One region of the Nocardioides sp. SRI_004 genome, then DNA from elsewhere that is predicted to be linked to it. Evidence: riboswitches for the same ligand, from Rfam matches in the RefSeq annotation. Region 1 holds a riboswitch; the other holds the start of a gene.
What was found. A riboswitch is a leader RNA that binds a small molecule or an ion and turns the genes downstream of it on or off. The one in region 1 is predicted to bind glycine.

Region 1 (7,417 bases):
GCGTCGTGGCGTCCTCCGGCGGTGATGCGGGTGCCGGCGTGACGGGGTACGCCGCCCTCGACGTCGGAGACGTCGACCAGCGGCAGGTCTCCACGCGTGCGGACCTCGTGCCGAGGGACGGCACAGCGCGGCGTTCCGTGGCCCACGCGGCAGCCTTCGATGCGGTGGTCTACGGGCTCCCGGCCGCCTACCAGTACGCCCAGATGTGCCGGCAGTACGCCGAGACCGGTGTCCCCACCGGCCAGTTCGTCCACGAGCGGCGCCTCGCCGCTCCCGGGTTCGCCGCCTTCCGGGTGCCGAACGTGGACACCCTGTACTCGAACGCGTGGCTCGACCTGCGGGAGGGGCCCGTGGCGATCGACCTGCCCGACTTCGGGGATCGCTACTTCACGCTGAACCTGCTCGACGCGTTCGGCAACGCCTCCAACATCAGCCGGCGGACCGTCGGACCGGCACGCGAGGTCTGGTTGGTCGCGCCGGGTGACGACGCCGGCGTGCCGGACGACGCCGTCCGGCTCCGTGTCGCCTCCCGCCTGATGTGGGTGCTGATGCGGATCCAGGTCCGGGGGGACGACCTTGCCGAGATCCACCGGCTCCAGGACTCGGTGCTCCTGCGTCCGGTCCGGGGCGGCCGTGGCGTCGCCGCGGGTGCGACGAGCGTGGTCGGGGAGGTCGTCGACCCCGACGCCGTCGTCACCGACTGGGAGGCCTTCTTCCACGCGATGGACGGTGCCCTCCGTCTCGGCGGGGTGCCCGCGGACGAGACGGCGCTCGTCCGTCGCTTCGCGGTGCTGGGGTTGGCGGGGACCGCTGCGTTCCGACCCGGGCTCCTGGACGAGGAGACGCGGGCGGGGGCCGCGAGCGGGTTCGCCGCGGCCATGGGTGTCATCGACGCCTGCCGGCCGCAGCTCGGAGAACCGGTGCCGACCGGCTGGACGAAGGTCTGCGACAAGGGCGCCCACGGCGCCAACTTCCTCAGCCGGGCGGTCATGAACCACGTCGGTCTCGCCGCCAACGTCGTCGAGGAGAACACCTCGTTCAACACCTACGTGGACGGCGAGGGACGGCCCCTCGGCGGGGCGGCGGGCGGCTACCTGCTGACGATGGAGCGTCCGCCGCCGGCGGGGGCGTTCTGGAGCGTCACCCTGTACGACGACAGCGGATTCCTCGTGCCGAGCGCCATCGATCGCTCCTCGGTCGGCAGCGCCACGCCGGGCCTCCTGCTGGACGTCGACGGCTCGGTCACCGTCTCCATCAGCGCCGAGGACCCCGGTGTCGGGGCGAACTGGCTCCCGGCGCCACGCGGGCGCTTCTTCCTGGTGCTGCGCATCTACGAGCCGCTCGCGGACGCGCTCAGTGGCGCCTGGCTGCCCGGTCCGGTGCGTCCCGTGGCGTGAGGGCTATCAGCCGCGAACGACGGTGACCAACGCGCAGGCGGCGATCATGACGGCGGTGAGTGACTGGGCCGCCAGGCGCACCCCGGTCGAGTCCCGCAGCAGGGGAGCGGCTCCGGTCGAGGCCGCCAGTGCGACGGCCGCCAGCAGGACCGGCCCGATGGGCGCGGAGGGGGCGGTCAGGTGGAGCAGAGCCAGCGTTGCGGCGCCGGTGCTGAGCATCGTCCGCGTGCCGGCGAGGCGGGTGCGCTCCGCCTGGAGGCCCGGATCCCGTGGAGGGTCGCTCACCGCACCAGCACCAGGAACGCGGCGGTCGTGGCCACGGCCACCAGGACGGCGCAGGCGGCGGCCCCGGCCCGGAACCCGGGGAGCGGCTCGCCTCTCCGAATGGCACGTTCGCCCGCACTCCAGCGTGCCCACGCCAGGACTGCGCCCGCTCCGCCCAGCGCCACCAGAGCCCCGGCGACTGCCTGGACGACCGGCCGGGGATAGCCCGTCGCGAAGGCGTCGAGCGCGACGGCACCGGCCACCAGGGCCATCGACGTCCGCAGCCACGCGAGGAACGTCCGCTCGTTCGCGAGGGAGAATCGGTAGTCGGGCTCGGCGCCGGTGCCGTAGACGCGGGCGGGCCACCGCTGTCGTCGTGCCGGCCCGGACTCAGCGCCCATCGTGCTGCCCGCCCTCGAACACGACGACCAGCCGCCCCCGTACGTCGCCGGCGCGCAGGCGCTCGATCCCGCGCGGGACGTCGTCGAAGCCGATCCGCTCGACGGTCGGTGCCAGCGCGCCGCTGGCCAGGTGCTGGTAGACCGCGGCGATGTCGTCGCGGGTGCCGCCCGACGAGCCGTGGATCCGTGCCTTCTGGTGGATGACGTCGGCGGTGGTCAGCGTGGTGTGCTCGGCGCCCAGGCCGACCATCACGACGTCGCCGCCGACGCGGATCGCCTGCACGGCCGCCTCGGTGGTCGTGCCGAAGCCCGCGAAGTCGATGACGACGTCGAGGCCGAGGCCGCGCAGGTCCTCGGCCCGCTCGTGGAGCCCGGCGAGGCCCCATCCGGCCGCGAGGGAGCGTGCCGCCGTACTCGTGTCGGCTCCGTGGACCTCGGCGCCGAGGTGGACGGCGAGCTGGGCGCCGAGCTGGCCGAGGCCCCCGAGGCCGATGACGCCGACGCGGCTGCCCGCGCGGACGCCGCCGACCACCGCGACCGCGTGGTACGACGTCATGCCGGCGTCGGTGCCGGTGGCGGCGAGCTCGTCGCTCAGCCCGTCGGGCACCGCGACGAGGTCACCGGCCGGGGCCAGGTGGTGGCTCGCGTAGCCGCCGTCGCGGCTGTAGCCGGGAACGGTGCTGCCCTGCGGATGGACGCCGACCCGCTGGCCCGTCGTCCAGCCGGTGACATCCGTGCCGACGGCGACGACCTCGCCGGCGATCTCGTGCCCGAGGGTGATCGGGTTGCGCGTGATGTTCACGGCCCATGAGGGCTCGTCGAGCTCGCCCACGTCCGAGTGGCACATGCCAGCAGCGCGCACGCGCACCAACACCTCGTCGGGACCGGGAGCGGGCACCGGGACCTCGTGGAGCTGGAGCGGACGTCCGGTCCCGGTCCAGCGCCAAGCCGACATCATCGGAGTCTTCATAAACTGAATTTAGTTCAGTACAGTCGCGGGTGTCCACACACCGAGTGCCGAGGAGAGACATGAAGAGCCGTGCGCTGCAGGTCGCTGCCCACCCGCGGGGCGAGGTCGGGCCCGAGCACTTCGAGGTCGTCCCCGTCGAGCTCCCCGACCCCGACCAGCTCGCCGCAGGCTCGGTGCTGGTCCGCAACACCTGGACCTCCGTCGACCCCGGGATGAGGCTCCGGCTGCGTCCCGCGGCACCCGACGGCTACTTCACCGCCTTCGACCTGCACGCGCCGATGGACGGCGTCCTCACGATCGGTGAGGTCGTCGCGTCCCGGGCCGACGGGTTCGAGCCGGGCGACGTCGTCTGGCACTCCCTGGGCTGGCGGGAGCACGCCGTGGTGCGCGCGGGCGAGAGCGCCATGAACGGCGTCGGGACGCTGCGCGTGCTCGACCCGGGCGACGCGCCGCACCAGCACTTCCTCGGGCCGCTCGGGCCGATGGGCCTGACGGCGTACGCCGGCCTCGCGGTCGTCGACGGCCTCAGCGGCGGGCGGGTCCTGTGGGTGTCGGCGGCCGCCGGAGCCGTCGGCTCCCTGGTCGTCCAGATCGCCCGCAACCTCGGCCACCGGGTGGTCGCGAGCGCCGGATCGGACGAGAAGGTCGCCTGGCTGCGCGACGACCTGGGCGTCGCGGCGTTCAACCACCGGTCCGAGCCGTTGGGGGAGGCGCTGGCACGCCTGGCCCCCGAGGGCATCGACCTGTACTTCGACAACGTCGGCGGCGAGCACCTCGAGGCGGCGCTCGACGCGATGACCATGCACGGGCGCATCGCCCTGTGCGGCTCGATCTCGGACTACGAGTCGGAGCCCACCGGTCCGCGCAACATCTTCCTCGCGACCGCCAAGCACCTGACGCTGTCCGGCTTCCGCGGCAGCCTGCACCTCGACCTGCTCGAGGAGATGCAGCAACGGATGGCCGGCTGGATCCGCGACGGCCGGCTGGTCGCACCCGAGACCGTCTACGACGGCCTCGAGCAGGCCCCGCGCGCGATGGCGGACATGCTCGCGGGCCGCACGACCGGCAAGACGCTGGTCCGCCTCGGCTGAGTCGACCTCGACCGGCCGCCACCACCAACGAGAGGAAGCACCACCATGGGTCGTTTCGACGGGCGAGTCGCCGTCATCACCGGAGCAGCGCGCGGGATCGGGTTCGGCACCGCCACCCGGTTCGCCGAGGAGGGCGCGTCGGTCGCGATCGTCGACCTCGACGAGACCGCGGCCGCCGAGGCCGCCGCGAAGCTGCCGCTCACCGAGGGCGCGAAGGCCATCGGCGTGGGCGCCAACGTCTCCGACGGCGCGTCGGTCGACGCCGCCATCGAGCGGGTCGTCACCGAGCTCGGTGGGATCCACGTCCTGGTGAACAACGCGGGCATCACCCGCGACAACCTCCTGTTCAAGATGACCGAGGAGGACTGGGACCTGGTGATGGGGGTGCACCTCAAGGGTGCGTTCTTGATGACCAAGGCCGCGCAGAAGCACTTCGTGGAGCAGAAGTACGGCAAGGTCGTGAACATCTCCTCGATCTCGGCGCTGGGCAACCGGGGGCAGGCCAACTACTCGGCCGCGAAGATGGGCGTGCAGGGCTTCACCCGCACCCTGGGCATCGAGCTGGGCCCGTTCGGGATCAACGTCAACGCGGTCGCGCCGGGCTTCATCGCGACCGAGATGACCGACGCCACCGCGGCCCGGCTGAAGATGGACGTCGACGAGTTCCGCCGCCTCAACGCCGACGCCGTCCCGGTCAGGCGGGTCGGTCAGCCGGACGACATCGCGGCCGCGGTCACCTTCCTGTCGGCCGACGAGTCGTCGTACGTCACTGGCCAGACGCTCTACGTCGACGGCGGCGCCAGCATCGGCTGACGCAGGCGTGCCGTCCGCGCCGGAGGGGAATGGGACCCGGGCGGCCACGACCTGTAGCCTCGCCGCACACAACTCCACACCGGCCGTTCGAAGCCGCAGCAGGAGAGACCCCGCCTGACCCGATGGGTCGCGACGGGGCGCCGTAGGAGCAACTCTCCCCGAGAAACTCTCAGGCCCCATCACTGCGCGGCGAGGCAACTCTGGAAAGACAGGACCCATGTCCTGCGCCCACGGTGCAAGCCGCTCGTCGCGGTGAAGCTCTCAGGCACCCATGACAGAGCGGGGAGGCAGACCAGCAGGGTGCCGTGCACCCTCGACCCCGGGAGCCTCCGCATGGCAACGAACGACCCCACCCCGCGCACCACCCCGCTGCACGCGGTCCACACCGCACTGGGCGCCAACTTCACGGACTTCGCCGGCTGGCAGATGCCGGTCCGCTACAGCTCGGAGCTCGCCGAGCACCGGGCCGTGCGCACGACGGCGGGCCTCTTCGACCTCACCCACATGGGCGAGATCGAGCTGACCGGCCCGGGTGCCGGCGCCGCGCTCGACCACGCCCTCGTCGGTCGTCCGTCGGCGATCGGCGTCGGCCGCGCCCGCTACTCGATGATCTGCGCCGAGGACGGCGGGATCATCGACGACCTCGTCGTCTACCGCCTCGCCGAGGAGCACTACCTCGTCGTCGCGAACGCCAGCAATGTCGCCGTCGTCGCCCCCGAGGTGGCCGCCGGCGCCGACGGGTACGACGTCGAGGTCCGCGACACGTCGGAGGAGTGGGCGCTGCTGGCGGTCCAGGGCCCGGCGTCGGCCGCGATCGTCGCGGAGCTGACCGAGCTCGACGTGCCGTCGCTGAGGTACTACGCCATCGACGCCGGCACGGTCGCTGCCCCTGACGGCGCAGTCGAGGTGCTGCTCGCGCGGACGGGCTACACCGGCGAGGACGGCTTCGAGGTCTACTGCCGGCCGTCCGACGCGGAGGCCGTCTGGGCCGCGCTGCAGCAGGCGGGGGAGCCGCACGGCCTCGTCCCCGCGGGCCTCGCCTGCCGCGACACGCTGCGCCTGGAGGCGGGGATGCCGCTCTACGGCCACGAGCTGAGCCGCGACACGACGCCGTACGAGGCCAACCTGGGCCGGGTCGTCGTCCTCGACAAGCCGGACGGCTTCGTCGGGCACGAGGCGCTCGCGAAGCGCAAGGAGCAGGGCCCGGAGCGCGTGCTCGTCGGGCTGGTCTCCACCGGCCGCCGCTCGCCGCGCGCGGGCTACCCGGTCGTCGACCCGGCCACCGGCGCCGAGGTCGGCGAGGTCACCAGCGGCGCGCCGTCGCCGACGCTGGAGAAGCCGGTCGCGATGGCCTACGTGCCGCCGCACCTCGCGGCGCCCGGCACCCGGGTCTCCGTCTTGCTGCGCGGCTCCCTCGAGGACGCCGACGTCGTCGAGCTCCCCTTCTACACCCGCAACCGCTGACCCACCTCGAGGAGAAGACGATGAGCAACCCCACGAACCTCCAGTACTCCGCCGAGCACGAGTGGGTCGCCCTCGACGGCGACACCGCGCGTGTCGGCGTGACGGCCTACGCCGCCGACGCTCTCGGCGACATCGTGTACGTCGACCTGCCGGCCGTCGGCGACACCGTCACCGCGGGCCAGACCTGCGGCGAGCTCGAGTCCACCAAGTCCGTCAGCGACCTCTACTCGCCGGTGACCGGCGAGGTCGTCGAGGTCAACGAGGACGTCGACGGCGACCCGAGCCTGGTCAACAGCGACCCCTTCGGCCGCGGCTGGCTCCTCGTCGTCAAGGTGACCGCCACCGTCGACCTGCTCGACGCTGCCGCGTACGACGCGCTGCTCGAGGCCTGAGGTGCTCGAGCGGGAGGTCGCGTCGTGCCCCTGAGCACCTTCGACCTCTACTCCATCGGCATCGGTCCGTCGTCGTCACACACGGTGGGGCCGATGCGCGCCGCGAAGACCTTCGTCGACGGCCTCGTCCACGACAGGCTCCTCGATGCGACCGTACGGGTGAAGGCCGAGCTGTTCGGGTCGCTGGGGGCGACCGGGCACGGCCACGGCTCGGAGGGCGCCGTCGTGCTCGGGCTCGAGGGGGAGCTGCCGGCGACCGTGGACGTCGCCGCCGCGCGCGGCCGGCTCGACGTCGTACGACGCGACGGGGCGATCGACCTCGCCGGCAGGCGGACCGTCCGCTTCGACGCCGCCGAGGACCTCGTGCTGCACCGGCGCCGCTCGCTGCCCGCGCACCCGAACGGGATGACCTTCACGGCGTACGGCATCGAGGGTGCCTTCCGCGAGCGGACCTACTACTCGGTCGGCGGTGGGTTCGTCGTCGACGAGGACGCGGTCGGTGCCGACCGCGTGGTGGTGGACCGGACGGAGGTCCGGTACCCCTTCACCACCGGCGCCCAGCTGCTCGCCATCTGCGAGGAGACCGGGCTGCGGGTCAGCGACGTGATGCTCGCCAACGAGCTGT
Region 2 (7,417 bases), on a different contig from region 1:
GATGCCGCGCAGGTCGAGGATGCACTCGTGGGCGACCAGCCCGGACTCGCCTCGGTAGAGCACCGGGAAGTGCTCGCCCAGTCGGGCCGCGACGTAGTTGGCGGACAGAACCGCGACCGCGGTCGCACGGGTGAGGCCCTCAGCGCCCATCATCCGGATGTAGGCCCACGAGATCGGCAGGATGCCGGCGGAGCCGAACGGCGCGGCGCTGATCGCACCGGTGCCCTCGCGCCGGTCGGCGTCGGGGTGCAGCGGGTGCGTCGGGAGGTACGGCGCCAGGTGCGCGCGCACCGCGACCGGGCCCACGCCCGGGCCGCCGCCACCGTGCGGGATGCAGAACGTCTTGTGCAGGTTGAGGTGCGAGACGTCGCCGCCGAACTTGCCGGGCTGCGCGTAGCCGAGCAGCGCGTTGAAGTTCGCGCCGTCGACGTACACCTGGCCGCCGTGCTCGTGGACGATGTCGCACAGCTCGGTGATGGTCTCCTCGTAGACGCCGTGCGTCGACGGGTAGGTCACCATGATCGCGGCGAGCGTCTCGGAGTACTGCTCGCACTTGGCCCGCAGGTCCTCGAGGTCGACGGTGCCGTCGTCGGTCGCCTTCACGACGACGACCTTCATCCCGACCATGACGGCCGAGGCGGGGTTGGTGCCGTGGGCGGACGACGGGATAAGGCAGACGTCGCGCTGGCCCTGGCCGTTGGCGCGGTGGTAGTTGCGGATCGCGAGCATGCCCGCGAACTCGCCCTGCGCGCCGGCGTTCGGCTGGATGGAGACGCGGTCGTAGCCGGTGGCCTCGGCCAGCCAGCCCTCGAGCTGCTCGATCAGCTGGCGGTAGCCGTCGGCGTCCGCGGCCGGGACGAACGGGTGGAGGTTGGCGAAGCCGGCGAGCGAGATGGGCTCCATCTCGGTGGTCGCGTTGAGCTTCATCGTGCAGGAGCCGAGCGGGATCATGCCGCGGTCGAGCGCGTAGTCGCGGTTCGAGAGCCGCGCGAGGTAGCGCAGCATCGAGGTCTCGTTGTGATGGGTGTTGAAGACCGGGTGGGTCAGGAACTCCGTGGTCCGCTCGAGGTCCTCGGGCAGCCCGGCGTCGCCCTCGGCCGACACCTCCGTCACCCCGAAGGCACCGAGGACGGCGGCGAGCGTGGCCTCGCCGGCGGACTCGCCGAACGAGATGCCGACGGTGTCGCCGTCGACCGGCCGCAGGTGGATGCCGGCCTCACGGGCGGCCGTGACGACCGCACCGGAACGACCGGGGACGCGGACGTTGAGGGTGTCGAAGAAGGTGTCGTTGACGACCTCGATGCCGGCGGCCTCGAGGGACGCGGCGGCCCGGCGGGCGAGGCCGTGGATGTCGGCCGCAATCTCCTTCAGGCCCTGCGGACCGTGGTAGACGGCGTACATGCCGGCGGTCACGGCGAGCAGCACCTGGGCGGTGCAGATGTTGGACGTCGCCTTGTCGCGGCGGATGTGCTGCTCGCGGGTCTGCAGGGCGAGCCGGTACGCCGGGCGTCCCTCGGCGTCGACCGAGACGCCGACCAGGCGCCCGGGCAGCTGGCGCTCGAGGCCCTCGCGGACGCTGATGAAGCCGGCGTGCGGGCCGCCGTAGAACAGCGGGACGCCGAAGCGCTGGGCCGAGCCGACCACGACGTCGGCGCCGAGCGTGCCGGGCGCCTCGAGCAGGGTCAGCGCGAGCAGGTCGGCGGCGACGACCGCGAGGCCGCCCCGCTCGTGGACCGCGTCGATGACCGGCTTGATGTCGGCGATCCGGCCGGAGGCGCCGGGGTACTGGATCAGCACGCCGGAGACATCGCCCTCGGGCAGGCCCTCGGTGAGGTCGGCGACCACGATCTCGATCCCGATGCCCTCGGCGCGGGTGCGCACGACGTCGATGGTCTGCGGCAGCGCGTCCGCGTCGACGACGAACGGGCCCGAGGCCTTGCGGTTCGCGCGGAACGCCAGCGCGACGGCCTCGGCAGCCGCCGTACCCTCGTCCAGCAGGGACGAGCCGGCGGTGGTCAGCCCGGTCAGGTCGGAGACCATCGTCTGGAAGTTGATGAGCGCCTCAAGGCGGCCCTGCGAGATCTCCGGCTGGTACGGCGTGTAGGCGGTGTACCAGCTCGGGTCCTCGAGCACGTTGCGGCGGATCACGGCGGGCGTCACGGTCGCGTGGTAGCCCAGGCCGATCATCGGCTCACCGGGGACGTTGGCCGCGGCCAGGGCGCGCAGCTCGGCGGCGGCGGTCTCCTCGTCGGCGGCCGCCGGCAGGTCGAGCTCCTCGCCGGACCGGATGGACTTCGGCACGGCCGCGTCCATGAGCGCGTCGATCGACGCGTAGCCGAGACGGTCGAGCATGGTCGCGACCTGGTCGTTGTCGGGACCGATGTGGCGGTTGACGAAGGGGGCACTCATCAGCAGGCAGGCTTCCTCGGGATCGAAAAGGATCGAGCCCTCCCCCTCTGTCGGCGCGTCGCTGCGCCTCCAGAGTTGCCTGCTCCGCACGGTCCGGGCGCCTGAGAGGTTCCGGGGAGGAATTGCCCCTTCGGCGCAGGCCCACGTCAGCGACGTGTCCTGACTCTCCCGTGCGGGATGAACAGCAGCTACAGGTTACAACGCCTAGCCGGCGTTCCTCGCAGCGCGACGCGCGGCGAGCTCGTCGCCGGCCACGTCCTCGGCCTGCTCGGTGTCGCTGGCGCTCTCGCTCGGCAGCTGGGCGAGGGTGCCCTCGATCTCGCGCCAGACACCGCCGATGGCGATGCCGAACACGCCCTGGCCGCCCTGCAGGAGGTCGATGACCTCGTCGTTGCTGGTGCACTCGTAGACCGAGGCGCCGTCGCTCATGAGCGTGACCTGGGTCAGGTCGTCGGTGCCACGCTCACGCAGGTGCCCGACCGCCGTACGGATCTGCTGCAGCGAGATGCCGGCGTCCAGCAGGCGCTTGATGATCTTGAGGATCAGGATGTCGCGGAAGCTGTAGAGGCGCTGCGAGCCGGACCCCTTGGCACCGCGCACGCTCGGCTCGATCAGGCCGGTGCGCGCCCAGTAGTCGAGCTGGCGGTAGGTGATGCCGGCCGCGTTGCACGCGGTCGGACCGCGGTAGCCCAGGTCGCTCGGCAGCGGGGAGACGTCGTCGGTGAAGAGCAGCCCCTGCTCCTCGGCGGCAGCGGTCGCCGCGGCCGTGTCCTGACCGACCTTCTCGGGCTGCTGCTCGTTCACGGGGTCCTCCGCAGGGGTTCGATCAGGTGGGTGATCAAGGGGTGGTCGCGCAGGCATTGCACGGCTGTCATTCGACTCTTCAAGGTACGGCGCCGATGACGGGCCGGTCAAAGACGTCGCCGGGCGTGTCGTCAAAAACCCTCAGCCTCAACTTGAGGCTGAGGGAACTCCCGTCACTGTCCTGCTTCGAAGTCCTCGGGCGAGACGTGGTCCAGGAACTCCCGGAACGCCTCGACCTCGTCCTCCTCCTCGGCCGGCGCCGAGATCCCCGCCTCGGCCAGGACCTCCTCCGAGCAGTAGATCGTCGTACCGGTGCGAAGGGCGAGGGCGATCGAGTCCGACGGGCGCGCGCTCACCTCGGCACCCGACGCCAGGACCAGCGTCGCGAAGAAGACGCCGTCCTTCACGTCGGTGATCCGCACCTCCGACAGCTCTCCCCCGGTCGCCGCGAGCAGGTCCCTCATGAGGTCGTGCGTCAGCGGTCGAGGGGGGACGACGCCCTGCTGGGCGAACGCGATCGCGGTGGCCTCCACGGCGCCGATCCAGATCGGCACGTAGCGGTCCCCGACGGTCTCGCGCAGCAGCACGATGGGCTGGTTGGACGGCATCTCCACCCGGACTCCCAGGACATCCACCTCGCGCATGCCTCAACACTACTCGGGGTGGGATGAGGTGGGAGTGGTGGCTGCGTGGGGGTCGCGCAGGTGTTGCGGTTTGGGACCAAACCGCAACAATCCAACGCCCGGAGCTGCAGTTCCTGCCCAATCCGCGGCCTCGCCGGATCCCCGCGACCCGCCGGCCCTCAGATCCGGCGCAGGCCCGCCTTGACCAGGGTGGCGTGCAGCCGCACGGACAGGGCGGCGATCTCGCTCACGGCCTCCTCGGCACGCGCGGCGGCGCCGGCGTCGCGGCCGCGGCGGGGGGCGACGACCTGCTGGATGAGCCCGACCTCGCGGTCGGCGGCCGCCCGGAAGCCGCGCAGGTGGCGGGGCTCGATGCCGAAGTCCGCCAGCTCGCTGGCGGTCTGCGCAATCACCAGCGCGTCGGTGTCGTAGTGCCCGGTCGCCGACGGCGTGATGAGGGCGAACTCCTCCAGCTGTGCGAGGAGGGCCTCGTCGATCTCGGCCACCTTGATGAGCTCCTTGCGCGATAGCCGCAGCTTGTCGCTGCGACGGAAGGACTCCGGTGCCGGCATGCCGTCGGAGCCGATGGCGACGGTCGGCACGGTCGGGACGACCGGCTCCGGCGCGGGCGGCTCGAGGCCGCGGTCCATCGCGTCGAGGTGCTCGCCGATGACCTTGAGCGGCAGGTAGTGGTCGCGCTGCATCCGCAGGATGTAGCGCAGCCGCGCGATGTCGGCCTCGGAGAACTTGCGGTAGCCCGCGGGGGTGCGCTCCGGCTTGATCAGCCCCTCGGACTCGAGGAAGCGGATCTTCGGGATGCTGATGTCCTCGAAGTCCGTGCGCAGTCGGTCGAGCACCTGCCCGATGTTGAGCAGGGGCTCGCGCTCGCCGCGGGCGACGGCAGCGACCACGGTCAGTGGCTCTCGTGGCCCGCGAAGAAGACCAGGCGGTACTTGCCCACCTGGACCTCGTCACTGTCCTTGAGCTGCGCCTTCTCGATGCGGTCGCGGTTGACGTAGGTGCCGTTGAGGCTGCCCGCGTCCTCGACGGTGAACGAGTCGCCCGACCGGCGGAAGACCGCGTGGCGGCGCGAGACGGTCACGTCGTCGAGGAAGATGCCGCTCTCGGGGTGGCGGCCCGCGCTCACCTCGTCGGCGTCGAGCAGGAACCTGCTGCCGGCACCCGGACCCTTCTGTACGACGAGCAGCGCGTGCCCGACGGGAAGGGCGTCCACGGCGGCCGCGTCGACGGCGCTGAGCGCCCGGTCCGAGGTCTCCACGCGGTCGGCGGGGAAGACGGCCTGGATCGTCGCGGTCGAGTCCGTCGCGACCGGCGCGGTCGCGTCCGCCTCGACGAGACGGGTGCCGCACTGCGAGCAGAAGCGGGCGTCGTCAGGGTTCTGCCGGCCACAGGCGGTGCAGAACGGCATCTGGAAACTCCTTGGGTCCGGAACGGGTACTACGAACGTACCGGATCAGCCGTCGAGCTGGGCCTCGTATCCGGCCGCGTCGAGAAGTCCGTCGAGCTCGTCGGGCGTAGCGGGCGCGACCTCGAAGAGCCAGCCGGCGCCGTACGGGTCGTTGTTCACCAGCTCGGGCGTGGCGTCGAGGGCCTCGTTGACGGCGACGATCTCGCCGGAGACCGGGGCGTAGACGTCGCTGACCGACTTCGTCGACTCGAGCTCGCCGCACGCGTCGCCGGCAGCCACGGTCGCGCCGACCTCGGGCAGCGACACGTACACGATGTCGCCGAGGGCGTTTTGGGCGTAGTCGGTGATCCCCACGCGGACCGAGCCCGCCGCCTCGCCGGGCTGGCGCAGCCACTCGTGCTCGACGGTGTACTTCAGGTCAGCGGGGTTCGTCATGGCGAGAAGGCTACTGCCCCTGCTCCGGCAGGGCGTAGCGAGGCTCTGCGCGAGTCGCGACCGCTTCGATGTCGACCGCCTTGAGCTCGCTGACCTCCATCGTGCCGCCGTCGTTCTCGATCTGCTTCTTCGGCCCGAGGGCGAAGGTCAGCGAGTCGGCGAGGACGCCGGGCTCGCCGATGGCGTCGATGACGTACGGCGCCTCGATCCGCTCGCCGTCGACGGTGAACCCGCCCTCGGTCTCCTCGAGCGAGGTCTGCGCCACGACCCGGATGGTGCCGTTGATGGCGATCGCCTCGGCGCCGACGGTCCGCAGCGCCTGGATGGTGTCGAGGAGGGAGCCCAGGCGCACCCGGCCCTCGTCCTCGGTGATCGTGATCCGCACGCCGGGCCCGGTCACGGGCACGAGGCCCGCGATGATGCTGAGCGTGTCAGCCTCGGCCTTGGCCTGGTCGAGCGCGGTCTGCCGCTTGGTCGTGTCGTCGCGCAGGTCGGAGGCGACTCCCTCCAGGCGGTCGATCTCGGCCTCGGCACGCTGGCGGGCACCGCCGAGACCGTCGAGGAGGTCGATCAGCTCCTGCTGGCGCAGGCCGGAGTACGTCGCGTCCGTGTCGGTGACCCTGATCTGGGTGACGCCGGCGAAGCCCACCAGGGCCATGAGCACGCCCGCGACCAGCTGCCGGCGCGAGGGACGCAGCAGCGCCCGCCGGAGTCGGTCGAGCGGCTCGTCAGGCATGGAAGACGTGCCTCCGGATGGCGGCGACGTTGGTGAAGATCCGGATCCCGAGCACGACGATCACGCCCGTCGAGAGCTGGCCGCCGACGCCGAGCCGGTCGCCGAGGTAGACGATTCCGGCGGCGATCACCACGTTGCTGAGGAACGAGACGACGAAGACCTTGTCGTCGAAGATCCCGTCGAGGTAGGCGCGCAGGGCGCCGAAGACGGCGTCGAGCGCCGCCACCACCGCGATCGGCAGGTAGACCTCCAGACCGGCCGGGACGTCGGGCTGGAACACCAGGCCGAGCACCACACCGACCAACAGTCCGAGCACCGCGATCACGGCGGGCCACCTCCCTCGACCTTGGGGTTCTTCTTCTGCTCCACGAACCGGAGCTTCCGCATCGAGGCCGGTGCGGCGGGCAGCCGCAGGTCGTCCTCCTTGTCCATCTTCCACGAGAAGCCGAACTGGTTGGCAACCGCCACGAACTGCAGGCCGCTCGGCGTGTCGACGAAGCGCGACGCGAGGGAGCCCTGGTCGCCGATCGCGAGGATCGTGTACGGCGGCGCGACACCGACGAGGTTGACCTCGATCGCGTCGCCGGAGGTGCTGATCGCGCCCGTGCCCGTCAGCCGCTGCCCGTTGATGGAGATCGCCTCGGCGCCGGCGGACCACAGCGCGTTGGCGATCGTCGCCAGGTCGGTGCTGCGGACCAGCTCGTTCTCGGCGGCGTAGGGCGAGTTGTCGACGGTGAGCCGCACGCCGTCGCCGCGCACGGCCTCGAAGCCCGTGACCGCGCCGAGGTTCGCGTGGTCGGCCTGCACGTCGGCGTACCGGGAGCCGAGCGAGCGCAGCGCGTCCTCGGCGGCGAGGTTCTCCTCGCGCAGCGCCGCCGCGGAGTCGCGCAGGTCGGCGAGCGACGCCCGGCGGGCCTCGATCCGGCCGATCAGCGCGCTGCGGCTCTCCTGGTCGACGTCCGCGTTCGCCGAGGTCTGTAC

Region 2: linked by a shared signal. The riboswitch ahead of gcvP (aminomethyl-transferring glycine dehydrogenase) and the one ahead of gcvT (glycine cleavage system aminomethyltransferase GcvT) in region 1 are both predicted to bind glycine.

Annotation. Positions count from the first base shown of each region.
Region 1 covers NZ_JBYCZV010000015.1:46,862-54,278, forward strand. The annotation lists gene AC2YHB_RS19335 (DUF1214 domain-containing protein) at 1-42, shown strand, start outside; gene AC2YHB_RS19340 (DUF1254 domain-containing protein) at 39-1,397, shown strand; gene AC2YHB_RS19345 (DUF202 domain-containing protein) at 1,404-1,682, opposite strand; gene AC2YHB_RS19350 (YidH family protein) at 1,679-2,062, opposite strand; gene AC2YHB_RS19355 (zinc-binding dehydrogenase) at 2,052-3,032, opposite strand; gene AC2YHB_RS19360 (NADP-dependent oxidoreductase) at 3,092-4,123, shown strand; gene AC2YHB_RS19365 (SDR family NAD(P)-dependent oxidoreductase) at 4,169-4,936, shown strand; glycine riboswitch at 5,025-5,131, shown strand; glycine riboswitch at 5,132-5,224, shown strand; gene gcvT (glycine cleavage system aminomethyltransferase GcvT) at 5,270-6,400, shown strand; gene gcvH (glycine cleavage system protein GcvH) at 6,421-6,792, shown strand; gene AC2YHB_RS19380 (L-serine ammonia-lyase) at 6,817-7,417, shown strand, end outside.
Region 2 covers NZ_JBYCZV010000004.1:292,606-300,022, forward strand. The annotation lists gene gcvP (aminomethyl-transferring glycine dehydrogenase) at 1-2,409, opposite strand, end outside; glycine riboswitch at 2,489-2,590, opposite strand; gene AC2YHB_RS07335 (MerR family transcriptional regulator) at 2,614-3,213, opposite strand; gene AC2YHB_RS07340 (bifunctional nuclease family protein) at 3,387-3,857, opposite strand; gene ftsR (transcriptional regulator FtsR) at 4,016-4,747, opposite strand; gene AC2YHB_RS07350 (FHA domain-containing protein) at 4,750-5,265, opposite strand; gene gcvH (glycine cleavage system protein GcvH) at 5,311-5,700, opposite strand; gene AC2YHB_RS07360 (DUF881 domain-containing protein) at 5,711-6,436, opposite strand; gene AC2YHB_RS07365 (small basic family protein) at 6,429-6,761, opposite strand; gene AC2YHB_RS07370 (DUF881 domain-containing protein) at 6,758-7,417, opposite strand, start outside.